Regions from separate parts of the Bacillus sp. VA13 genome, predicted to be linked through region 4. Evidence: predicted binding sites of a transcription regulator. Region 4 holds the regulator's gene; each other region holds the start of a gene.
The links. The regulator LexA, encoded in region 4, represses DNA repair genes until DNA is damaged. The targets are predictions, from matches to a motif close to CGAACATATGTTCG.
Positions count from the first base shown of each region.

Region 1: a site for LexA is predicted at 1,235-1,248, ahead of recA (recombinase RecA). Genes of this name have one in related genera too.
Region 2: a site for LexA is predicted at 1,899-1,912, ahead of AC0C66_RS04665 (DNA polymerase IV). Genes of this name have one in related genera too.
Region 3: a site for LexA is predicted at 1,483-1,496, ahead of AC0C66_RS14285 (YhjD family protein). Genes of this name have one in related genera too.

Region 1 is NZ_JBVQPP010000001.1:230,592-233,759, forward strand. It holds gene AC0C66_RS01175 (competence/damage-inducible protein A) at 1-1,148, shown strand, start outside; gene recA (recombinase RecA) at 1,321-2,367, shown strand; gene AC0C66_RS01185 (serine hydrolase domain-containing protein) at 2,536-3,168, shown strand, end outside.
Region 2 is NZ_JBVQPP010000001.1:921,810-924,977, reverse strand. It holds gene AC0C66_RS04675 (MDR family MFS transporter) at 1-1,054, opposite strand, end outside; gene AC0C66_RS04670 (YqzH family protein) at 1,583-1,789, opposite strand; gene AC0C66_RS04665 (DNA polymerase IV) at 1,956-3,168, shown strand, end outside.
Region 3 is NZ_JBVQPP010000003.1:454,844-458,011, forward strand. It holds partial or broken gene AC0C66_RS14270 (monooxygenase) at 1-55, opposite strand, end outside; gene lepB (signal peptidase I) at 219-740, opposite strand; gene AC0C66_RS14280 (TVP38/TMEM64 family protein) at 742-1,365, opposite strand; gene AC0C66_RS14285 (YhjD family protein) at 1,519-1,881, shown strand; gene AC0C66_RS14290 (DUF3311 domain-containing protein) at 2,106-2,306, shown strand; gene AC0C66_RS14295 (sodium:solute symporter family protein) at 2,303-3,168, shown strand, end outside.
Region 4 is NZ_JBVQPP010000001.1:381,565-384,732, forward strand. It holds gene fosM (FosM family fosfomycin resistance protein) at 1-38, shown strand, start outside; gene AC0C66_RS01635 (hypothetical protein) at 115-543, shown strand; gene lexA (transcriptional repressor LexA) at 937-1,554, opposite strand; gene yneA (cell division suppressor protein YneA) at 1,704-2,021, shown strand; gene AC0C66_RS01650 (YneB family resolvase-like protein) at 2,040-2,693, shown strand; gene AC0C66_RS01655 (DUF896 domain-containing protein) at 2,757-2,990, shown strand; gene tkt (transketolase) at 3,159-3,168, shown strand, end outside.

The DNA of each region.
Region 1 (3,168 bases), 150 kb from region 4:
AAATCGGAGTGAACGTATTTTATCATACAGCAGTCGGAGATAACCCGGAGCGGCTGAAGCAGGTCATCCGCATTGCTGAAGAACGCTCTGACTTCATTATTTTTTCAGGAGGTCTCGGACCGACAAAAGATGATCTGACGAAAGAAACGATTGCAAATGCGCTGGGACGTCCGCTTGTGTTAAATGATGAGGCGTTCCAATCCATTGAGGACTATTTCAAACGAACAAAACGGACGATGTCACCTAATAATCGAAAACAGGCGCTTGTAATCGAAGGATCTGACGTACTGGCAAATCACTTTGGAATGGCACCGGGAATGCTCACAGAACATGAATCGCGCTTTTATATGCTTCTTCCTGGACCGCCAAGCGAATTGCGTCCCATGTTTGAAAACGAGGCAAAGCCTCTTCTGCTGAAAAAGATGGGTTCAAATGAAAAAATTGTGTCAACCGTTCTTCGCTTTTTCGGTATTGGTGAATCTCAGCTTGAAGCCGATTTGGAAGATATTATTGATGCACAAACCAACCCGACAATCGCTCCTTTGGCGGCAGATGGAGAGGTGACGCTGCGTCTGACAGCCAAGCATGCTGACGAAAAGGAAACAGAGCGTCTGTTAAAAGAAACAGAGGCTGTTATTTTAGAACGTGTCGGTGAATTTTTCTATGGTTACGATGATACTTCCCTTGTAAAAGAGCTTTCTAAAGCATGTAAGGAAAAAAGCATTACGATTTCCGCGGCGGAAAGTTTTACCGGCGGGCTGTTTTCTGAATGGCTGACGGATCTTAGCGGTGCTTCAAAACGATTTGCCGGCGGCGTCGTTTGCTATACAAACGACATGAAACAGAATGTGCTTGGCGTCAAGAAGGAAACATTAGATCAATTTGGCGCGGTCAGCAAGGAGTGCGCATCAGAGCTGGCAAAGGGTGTTCAAAAGCTCACTGGTAGCGACATCGGCATCAGCTTTACCGGTGTAGCAGGACCTGATACTCAAGAAGGGCATGAGCCTGGACATGTGTTTATCGGTATTTCAGCTAATGGAAAAGAAGAGGTTCACGAGTTTCACTTTGCGGGCTCCAGAACGGGAATCAGAAAACGCGGTGCCAAATACGGCTGCCATTTAATCTTGAAGCTTTTAGAGCAAAAATAATATTTTCAGCACATTATCCTCCTAAAAAAACATGATTTCTCTGATACATTATGATATTTTGATAGAAATCACGCCAAGAAAAAATCCGAATATGCGTTCGCTTTTTTCTTGGCAAATCCCTTCAAACAGGGTATAGTATATGTAGTGGTAACATAAAGGAGGAAAAAATAGAATGAGTGATCGTCAGGCAGCCTTAGATATGGCTCTTAAACAAATAGAAAAACAGTTCGGCAAAGGTTCCATTATGAAACTGGGAGAAAAGACAGATACAAGAATTTCTACTGTCCCAAGCGGCTCCCTCGCTCTTGATACGGCATTAGGAATTGGTGGATATCCGCGCGGGCGGATTATTGAAGTATATGGTCCTGAAAGCTCAGGTAAAACAACTGTGGCGCTTCATGCGATTGCTGAGGTTCAGCAGCAGGGCGGACAAGCCGCGTTTATCGATGCGGAGCATGCGCTAGATCCGGTATACGCGCAAAAGCTCGGAGTCAATATCGAAGAGCTTTTACTGTCTCAGCCTGATACAGGCGAGCAGGCGCTTGAAATTGCGGAAGCGCTGGTTCGAAGCGGTGCAGTTGACATTGTTGTTGTCGATTCTGTAGCAGCTCTCGTGCCGAAAGCGGAAATTGAAGGCGACATGGGAGATTCGCATGTCGGTTTACAAGCACGCTTAATGTCTCAAGCGCTTCGTAAGCTTTCAGGGGCCATTAACAAATCGAAGACAATTGCGATTTTCATTAACCAAATTCGTGAAAAAGTCGGCGTTATGTTTGGAAACCCGGAAACAACTCCTGGCGGCCGTGCGCTGAAATTCTACTCTTCCGTGCGTCTTGAAGTGCGCCGTGCTGAACAGCTGAAACAAGGAAACGACGTAATGGGGAACAAAACGAAAATCAAAGTCGTGAAAAACAAGGTAGCTCCGCCGTTCCGTACAGCCGAGGTTGACATTATGTACGGAGAAGGCATCTCAAAAGAAGGCGAAATCATTGATCTTGGAACTGAACTTGATATCGTGCAAAAAAGCGGTTCATGGTATTCCTATGAAGAGGAGCGTCTTGGCCAAGGCCGTGAAAATGCAAAACAATTCTTGAAAGAAAATAAAGATATCATGCTGATGATTCAGGAGCAAATTCGCGAACATTACGGCTTGGATAATCACGGAGCAGTGCAGCAGCAAGCTGGAGAGGCACAAGAAGAACTCGAATTTGAAGAATAAAAATAAAATAAGTTTGAAATGATACAAAAGGCTGAGTGAAAAACTCAGCCTTTTTGTATTTTTACAAAAAAATGATAAATATATTGCTTTTTTTGACAACTTTTTTAGTGCTTTATTCGTCTAACAAAACGTGTGCAAAATGGAATTTATTTCGGGAGGAAAAAATGAATGACAAGCCCAACCCGCAGAAGAACTGCGAAACGCAGACGGAGAAAACTAAATAAAAGAGGCAAACTTTTGCTTGGTCTTTTAGCAGTGATGATTTGCTTCACGATTTGGAATGCGCTTCAACGAAATAGTGAAGAGAACGAGCCATCACAAGAAACTGCAGCAGTTTCAGATACCAGCCAGAAAAAAGAAGTCAAAAAGAAAACCACCAAAAAAACAGACGAACAAATCAAAATAGTCGACCGTAATCAAAAAATCAGCAATTATTTAAAAGAGATCGGTTTCAGCGGAACAGCCATGATTGTCAGAAATGGAGAAATCGTAACAAGTAAAGGTTTTGGTTATGCAGACCGTAAACATCACATTCAAAATAATCCATTGACATCTTTTTATGTCGGTTCGTCACAAAAAGCGTTGATTGCAACCGCTATTTTGCAGCTTGAGGAAAAAGGGAAACTTCAAACAAGTGATCCTGTAAGCACGTATTTACCTCATTTTCCCAATGGACAAACAATTACTTTGAAGAACCTGCTTACACATACATCGGGAATAAATGGACATATTGAAGGCAATGGCGCAATCACTCCGGACGATTTAATAAAAGACATAGAACGTCAAGGAATCAAACGTCAG
Region 2 (3,168 bases), 540 kb from region 4:
CGTTTCCGAGCTGTGAAAAACCGATTGCCCCGAAATAAGTGCCTTTTAATCCTGGTTTTGCAATCTGGTCTACAAACAAATCCATCATAGAGAATAAAAGCACTTCGCCGATTGTAAATGTGACCACAATCATCACAAGTGACGAAACACCGTGTGATATGGTGAAAATGGCCATGCTGATACTAACCATCACATTACCGAGCATCAGGGAGCAAAGCGGCGAAAAACGTTTTGCAAAATGGACGATGGGAAATTGCGTCGTCAACACAACGATTGCGTTTAATGTCAGCATCAACCCATACAGCTTCGTTCCATTGCCGATCAAGGGGTTCTGCGCCATATACTGCGGGAATGTGGAACTGAACTGTGAGTAGCCGAAGGTGCATAGCGTAATGCCGACCAAAGCAATTGTAAAAAGATGATCCTTTTGCGTCACCATAAACGCTTCCCGCACGCTCATATTTCGGGGTTGGTCTGATGCTGACGATGATGGATGTTTTTTAAATTGGATGGCAAGCACGAGTCCGTATAGTCCGTAAATGACTGCAGGCACCAAAAAGGGTGCGGTCGATTGCGATGAGCCGAAATACAGGCCGAGCACCGGTCCGAAGACAACGCCGATATTAATAGCTGCATAGCGTAAATTAAAAACAAGCAGTCTCGTTTTTTCTTCTGTCATATCAGACAGCAAGGCCTTTGAAGCGGGCTCGAACAGTGATTTGCAAAGTCCGTTTAATGCGTTTACCACAAAAAATACCCAGAGATGAGATGCCGCCGCAAATCCTGCAAATACCAGCATCCAGCCGAAAATGGACACGAGCATCATGTTTTTTCTGCCGAATTTGTCTGAGATATATCCGCCGTAAAAGCTTGCAAGGATGCCGACTGATGAGCTTGCGGCGATGACCAGCCCTGCATAGGAAGCAGATGCGCCTTGGACGGCTGTTAAATAAATCGCTAAAAAAGGAATGCTCATCGATGTTGCCATTCTGCCGAAAATGGTTCCGATGATAATTGTCCAGCTGATGGGGTGGATATCTTTCCATTTCTTCATGAATCGTATTCTCTCCTGTATGTAAGAATCTTTTTCTATCATATATGAAAAAATTTCCTTCTCCAATGGGGGATTCAAAATATTTTGTTATTGACATTTACTACAAAACATGTCTGATTGTAGGATTGCAATATACCATGTGTGGAGGATACGGGGCTGACGGAGTTTACATCGTTGAAATTGAGGTTAAAGCATTCGGAAGGAAAATGACGATATGTCCGGCGCTTATGTCTGTGGTGAAAGCACAATATTAATTGATGCTGGAATGCCGGGCGTTTTAAAGCGATTCGGCAGAACATGGAAGCAAACGGAAGTCCGTTTGAAACATTACAGGCAGTGATTTAACCCATCAGGATGTGGATCAAGTTTCGGAAATGCTCAGTGATGCCGGACATGAGGTCAAAATTTACACTGAAAGCCGACATTAGCCGCAGAACAGCAGAAGGGGCCGTGTCTCTTCTGAATGATGACACGCTTGAGAATAGACAGTTTTGAGGGGCTGTACGTTTCTTTTTTTATGGCCTGCGTTTAAGAGAACAGCCCTTGGTTGGTGACATAGTCATAAATGATATCTTCTATATGCGCATGCAGATCCTCATCGGGTTCTTCATCCCGTCTCTCTTCTAAGGCTGCTTTCAGGCTTTGTTTTTCATATGGGCTTAACGGATCTATGGCAACATTTCTGCCGTATTGACGCAGTGCCTGTCCCATCATTTTTTCGACAAATTTCTCCATCATGACTCTCCTATCTTTGTGCTTCGCTTTTATTCTACTAAATGTTTTTCTTCTCTCAAACCCTTGGATCATATTTTCTGTCAGACAAGAATGATTTACCAGTATAAAACGAACATACTTTCGCATATAATAGAAAAACGAACATAAGTTCTTTTTAGAGGTGTGTATGATGAAAGAAAAAGTGATTTTTCTCGTTGACATGCAATCGTTTTATGCATCTGTAGAGAAAGCGGAAAATCCACATTTGAAAAATAGGCCCGTCATTGTTTCGGGTGACCCTGAAAAAAGGGGCGGAGTCGTATTGGCTGCCTGCCCGCTGGCGAAACAAAAGGGTGTGGCGAATGCTTCACGGCTGTGGGAGGCGCAGGAAAAGTGCCCTGAAGCTGTTGTGCTCCGGCCCCGTATGCAGCGGTATATTGATGTATCACTGCAAATTACGGCCATTTTAGAGGAGTATACAGACCTTGTAGAGCCGTATTCCATCGATGAACAGTTCATGGACATTACAGGCAGCCAGAAGCTGTTTGGGACGCCGGAAGAGATCGCAAACAGCATTCAGGGCAGAATCATGCGGGAGATCGGCATTTATGCGCGGGTCGGAATCGGTCCTAATAAAGCGCTAGCCAAAATCGCGTGCGACAATTTTGCCAAAAAGAATAAGAACGGTATTTTTACCTTAACGAAAGAAAATATGAAAACCGAAATGTGGCCGCTTCCGGTGGGCAGCATGTTTGGCGTTGGGAGCCGCATGAAGCATCATTTAAACCGGATGGGCATCAGCACGATCGGCGGGCTTGCGGCTTTTCCGCTCGATCTTTTAAAAAAGAAATGGGGCATTAACGGCCATGTGCTGTGGATGACGGCGAACGGGATCGACTATTCTCCTGTGTCAACTTCGTCTCTGGACGGACAAAAGGCGATTGGCCATGGAATGACTCTCCCGAAAGACTACGAACACTTTGATAAAGAAATCAAGATCGTACTGCTGGAACTGAGTGAAGAGGTGTGCAGGCGAAGCCGAAACGCTGGGATAATGGGGCAGACGGTGTCAGTGAGCTGCCGGGGTGCTGATTTTGATTGGCCAACGGGCTTCAACCGGCAAGTGAAGCTGGCGGAGCCGACGAATTCTACCCAGGATGTATATGAGGCTGTATGCCGGCTGTTTCTTACGTTTTGGGACGGGAAGCCTGTCCGCCGCCTCGGGGTCAATCTGTCTCAGCTCTCATCTGATGACATATGGCAGCTCAATTTATTTCAGGATTATGCAAAGAAAATGAGCCTTGGCTATGTGATGGATGGCATTAAAAACCGGTTCGGCGACACAGCCATCATCAGGGCGGCGTCACTGACAGCGGCAGGCCAGGCATTTGAACGTGCGG
Region 3 (3,168 bases), on a different contig from region 4:
GCATAAATCCGACCGGCCCTCCCCCTATAATCACTGCTTCTACATTCATCTTAATCACTCCTTTTGTTTCATACAAAACGAACGAAAACCACTAAAATAAACGCAAATCTTAAAACCAGTTTTATTTTTTTGTTACACACGTAACGATTTAAATTATATCCTCTTACAATTTTTTCTTCAACACATTTTTCCAAACCAGCACAAAAAAAGACGCCGCTTCAATTGGCGTCTTTTTGTTCAGCATCGGAAATCACACCGACGATATTTTTTTCTCTAATTGGACCAAAGTGCCGGCTGTCGAAGCTGTATATGCGATTATCTCCAACGACAAAATATTGACCCTTCGGCACCTTGCTTGTTCCTGTCACATCTTTCAACGTAAAATCACCTGTTACATGGCTTCCGGCAGAAACAGATTTCAATTGCTTCAAAAATGGTTCAGCAACCTGCTTTCCGTTCACATACAGCTGATCATCTTTATATTTGATCGATTCACCGGGCAAGCCGATTACCCGCTTAATCAGCACTTTTTGATCGGGGCCTTTAAAAAGGACAATATCAAAACGATGGATGGTTTTAAATCGATGCGAAAATTTATTGACCAACAGTTCGTTCCCTTCCTGAAAGGTCGGGTTCATGCTGACGCCTTCCACTTTATAATCAATAAAGACGGCATTTTTAACCTGAATGGCGAGAACAACGGACACTACACTGGCAAGAAACCAAAACCGTTTTTTCATGTTACTGTCTCCCTCCATCATGCTCACGCTGACTAGCTCTCACATGCAGGTACCGCTCCACCTTTTTGCCGACATACCATAAGACAGCGATCACCAATACGGCGATGACCGTTCGAATCGGCTGTGTGATCAGCGCGTGCAGATCATATCCGATGAAGCTGATCATAAAAATCATGACAAGCTTTCCCGAGGCAGCCGCCAAAATAAACGGCCGCGTTCCGATCCTTGACAAACCGGCAACAACATTCACCGCGGCTGACGGTGTAAACGGAAAACAAAGCAGAAGAAACACAGGGCCGAAGCCGTGCCGTTCCACCCATAACATCAGCTTTCTGACCGACGGATGACTGCGGATAAATCCAAGCAATCTTCTCTGTCCGTATTGACGGACAATCAAAAATACGAGAATAGATCCAGCAGTTGATCCCGCCCATGACAGGATGAATCCTTCCCACAGGCCAAACGAGTTCGTATTCGCCACCACAAACACGATCAGCGGCAAAAACGGGAGAAATGCTTCAATTAAAGGCAGCAGCACAGCAATAAGCGGACCGAAAGCCCTATAGCTTTGAAATAATTCAGTTAAATGTTCTTGTGTGAAATAGGATAAAAAATGCTCCAACATTTATACTCCTTACCGGGTTTGTCTATCCTTATTCTACACATTATCAGCAGAAAACTAAAAAGTTTTGGCGATTTTTTCTGTCTTGAAACATTTCACCAGCCGATATAGAATACAAATAGAACAAACGTTCCCATTAGAAAGAAGGAGTCAGCAATGCCGAATCTGCAGGAGGAAATATACGAATTAATTGAACGGGCTCTCTTTTTGCCCATGGCCATTACGATTTTTAATCGTGATCTCGCCGGAATTGAGCAAAGCACATTAAAATTGAAGCATCCTTATAAACAGCTTATCAGCGAATCATTAAAAATAGCACAAAAGGATTTGATGGAGGTCAGAAAAGAGCTGAGGAAAAGAAAAATTGCGATACACGAGGCGGAACGCGATGAGGCCTTTACGCTTTATGTATTTGTGATCGATGGTTATGAAGAAAAGCACCGCTATTTTAATCCGCGAATTCGGGAGCAGGTCAGCGAATTATTAACATTCTATTTATTTGCCCCGGACAGGCCATGAGTCTTTTGAATCATTCTGTACTCTCCCAAGATTGCCCGCTCCCTCTTCGGGCAATTCCAACAATAAATTTCAGACAATTCCCACTATACAAACAAAATAAATTTATTTATAATTCGAACCACAGCCTTTCGCCCCAAAAAATGACATGTGCCGCCATATCTGCGACATCATTTTCAGTACGCTTGGGCTTGCACACCCCAATCCTAAAAGAGAAGGAGGATTCTATGAAACTGATTCACGTTCTCGCCGCTTTGCCCTTTATCGGAATCTTACTCGGCATCCCTTTTGCAAATAAAGTGACTCCCTATGTGTTCGGCATGCCGTTTATTCTTGCCTATATCGTGATGTGGGCTCTTTTGACCTCTGCGTTGATGGCGATTGTGTATGTCCTCGATAACGAAAATAAAAAGGAGGAAGCAGAATGAACGCAGCTCTCATCATCATTTTCGGCGTCCTGCTTTTGAGTATTTTTCTCGGCATACGCGCCCAAAAAGGAAAAGATATGAACCTTGAGCAGTGGACGGTCGGAGGCCGCGGCTTCGGAACCGTATTCGTGTTCTTATTGATGGCAGGCGAAATTTATACCACATTTACGTTTCTCGGCGGAAGCGGCTGGGCCTACGGGAAAGGCGGACCGGCCTTTTACATCATCGCCTACGGATGCCTGGCTTACATCCTTTCTTATTGGCTTCTGCCGGCGGTTTGGACGTACGCGAAACAGCATAAGCTGATGTCACAGTCTGATTTTTTCACCAAAAAATATAACAGTCCGCTGCTTGGCGTGCTCGTTTCACTGGTCGGCATCGCCGCGCTCATTCCGTATCTTGTGCTGCAGCTGAAAGGCCTCGGGCTGATTGTATCGGAAACATCGTACGGCAAAATCTCTCCGACCGCCGCCATCTGGATCGGCGCCATTTCGATCACGGTTTACGTTATGGTATCCGGCATTCACGGGTCTGCCTGGATATCGGTTGTGAAAGACATCATGATTTTGGTTGTCGTTCTGTTTTTAGGTGTGTATTTGCCAATTCATTACTACGGCGGATTTCAAGACATGTTTCAGCAGATTGAAACGGCAAAGCCAGGCTTTCTTACGCTTCCCGAAACGGGGCAAAGTGCGGCCTGGTTCAGTTCAACCGTGCTCTTGACAGCACTAGGGTTTTACATGTGGCCTCATACGTTTTCCGCTTCGTATTCAGCCGAAAACCCAAAAGTCTTTCGCAAAAACGCCATCATCATGCCTTTATACCAGCTGGTCCTGCTCTTCGTCCTTTTCGTAGGCTTTGC
Region 4 (3,168 bases):
ATAAACAGGAAAAAACGCATATGGATTTTTATGATTGAAACGACCTCTTGATATTACACAGAACATATACATAAATCTCATGTAGGGTTAAAATGTGGTAAAGGAGGGGTGTAATTGAAAATAAGTATCTTAGGCTTAACAGCAGTTTTGATGTGTTTTTTTGGCATTGGCAGTACCCATGTGTCAGCTTTAGATTTTGATCACAAAACAGACTTTATTTTAAATGACAGCACAAAATCGTTTGTTCTGGAAAATATCAGTGATGTCCCGGCGATCGACTATATTTTAGGCTATCAGTTTACGATCTTGGGAGCCAATACTTGTTCAGTTGAGATTAAACTTCAGCGAATGGGGCTTACGGGAGAATATACCACACTGAGCACGAAGCAATTCAGCGGCAGCTGGTTTGATTTTAGTGCTCAGGATAAGGTTTCTATCGATCCGTTTCACCGATACCGTATATTAGCAGAAGAACACTCAGAAAACTGCACGAGTGTTCGGGTAAAGGGCAGTTGTGGTATACAATATTTTCATTTTGATTGAAGCTCACGTTGATCAAGAGAAGTGAGCTGTTTTTTAGAAAATGTTGAACCAACTACACTATGTACTAAATTTTCATTAAAATTCAATTACTGCCGCGCTCCTTACATAAACATGAAACCACGTCATTCCACGACCTAAGAAAATGAAACATTTTTAAGGACATAACGTCTAATATTTTAAACGGACAATATTCAGATAAAAGTTTCCTGAAGGAAAGAAAATTTCTTGACTTCAACAATTGTTTGGTGGATAATTATGGTGTAAACATGATGTTCTTTTTCCTCCTATTCAGGCTCGCACCCATAAGTCAGGGCGAGCCTGCTTTTTTGTACAATAAACCCCCTCTCCATAAAGGAAGAGGGGGTTATTTCATGCATTTGATAGATCAATAGGTTAATGGACGGTTCTGAACACGCCAATCACTTTCCCTAGAATGCTGACATTCTGCAAGATGATAGGTTCCATCGTTGGGTTTTCAGGCTGTAAGCGAATGTGAGTATCCTCTTTATAGAAACGTTTTACCGTAGCTTCATCATCTTCTGTCATCGCAACTACAATTTCCCCGTTGTTCGCTGTATTTTGCTGTTTAACGATGACATAATCCTTATCGAGAATACCAGCATCAATCATACTGTCTCCCATAATCTCCAGCATAAACACATGCTCGTCCGGAGGAACCATACGGTCAGGAAGCGGAAAATATTCTTCAATATTTTCTACTGCTGTAATAGGAGATCCCGCCGTGACTTTCCCGATGACCGGTACATTAACGACCTGACTTTGCGGAATGTCTACTTCTTCATCAAGTATTTCTATTGCTCTAGGTTTTGTCGGATCCCGTCTGATCAGCCCTTTTGTTTCCAAACGGGCCAAATGGCCGTGGACAGTTGAGCTGGACGCAAGCCCAACAGCCTCTCCGATTTCTCTCACGGAAGGCGGATATCCTTTTGATTTAACCTCTGCTTTAATAAAACGGAGGATATCAAGTTGCCTTTTTGATAGCTTCGTCATTTTTCGCACCTCAAAACGTCGATTTTAAGAAGATTATAGCATGATTTTCCTTACAGTACAAACATAGGTTCGAAAAAACAATTGACAGAAACGTTTGTTCGTATATACTGAAATTATAAAAAAGCGAACGAACATTCCTGTTGGAGGTTATGATCATGAGTAAAGAATCTATTATTTTTGTCGGTCTATTCACAGTGATTTTGAGCGCGGTTATCCTTTTGCTGTCATATACAAGCAGCGGTCAGGAACTTAATCAGTATGCTAAAATAGAAGTCCAGCAAGGCGACACACTTTGGTCAATTGCTGATCAGGTAGCAGATACAAAAAAGATAAACAAAAACGATTTTATTGAATGGGTAGCTGATAAAAATCATCTTCAGACGTCTGATATCCAGCCGGGAGATGAGTTGGTGATTCCATTGAAAAAGAAGCATCAGGATGCATATAAATTGGCAACTGTAAGATAGAGAGGAAAGATAGAAAAAATGAAAGCACTCATATATGCCCGCGTAAGCACAAATAAAGAACAGCAGGAAACTTCATTAAAGCGGCAGGTGGAGGAGCTAACGGCCATTGCAGCCGAGAACGGCATGGAAGTCGTCAAAGTGATTTCTGAAAAAGCCAGCGGATATGAAATGGATCGTGACGGTGTATTTGAGCTGCTTGATGAGATCAAGAATTCGGGAATTGATGTTATTTTGGTTCAGGATGAGACTAGGCTCGGTCGGGGAAATGCAAAAATCGCCCTGCTCCATTGTATCTACAGAGAAGATGTGAAAGTCTATACAACGGCTCACAGAGGTGAACTGGAGTTATCGGAGGCTGACTCGATGGTGCTGGAGATCGTCAGCATTGTGGAAGAGTACCAGAGGAAAATTCACAATATGAAAATCAAGCGGGGAATGAAGCGTGCAGTAAAAAACGGTTTTAAACCGCAAAAAAACCTGAAAAACCAACATGAAAACAGCGGAAAGGAAAGAATAGAGGTCCCAATCTCAGAGATCGTTCGCCTAAGAGCGAATAAACTGACGTTCGCAGAAATTGCCGCAACGCTAAGAGGGTTTGGCTATGATGTGTCTAAAGCGACCGTCCACCGGCGGTATCAGGAATACATAGAGAATGACGAGACAGCCGAGTGAATCAGTTGTAAAACTCTTTTTGATCTAGTACTATATAGACAAAATGCAATAAAGGAGTTTAACATGATTTCAAACGCTAAAATTGCCAGAATTAATGAACTTGCTGCTAAAGCCAAAGCTGGCGTTATGACAGAAGAAGAAAAAGCCGAACAGCAAAAGCTTCGTCAAGAGTACTTGAAAGGTTTTCGCTCTTCTATGAAAAACACGTTAAAAAGTGTGAAAATCATTGACCCAGAAGGCAATGATGTAACACCAGAAAAGCTAAAAAAAGAACAACAAAATAACAAACTTCACTAATATAAGAGGAATACGGAAATATCGTATTCCTCTTTTGCATATACTATAAGCAAAACTCTTATGTGACAAAATTCAACAAGTTTCTCTCAAATTTAAGCTGAAACAGTTGAGAAAAAGTCGTCAGACATTTATGATGTAAGGGTACAACACATAAGGAAGGGGATTTTTATGGATACAA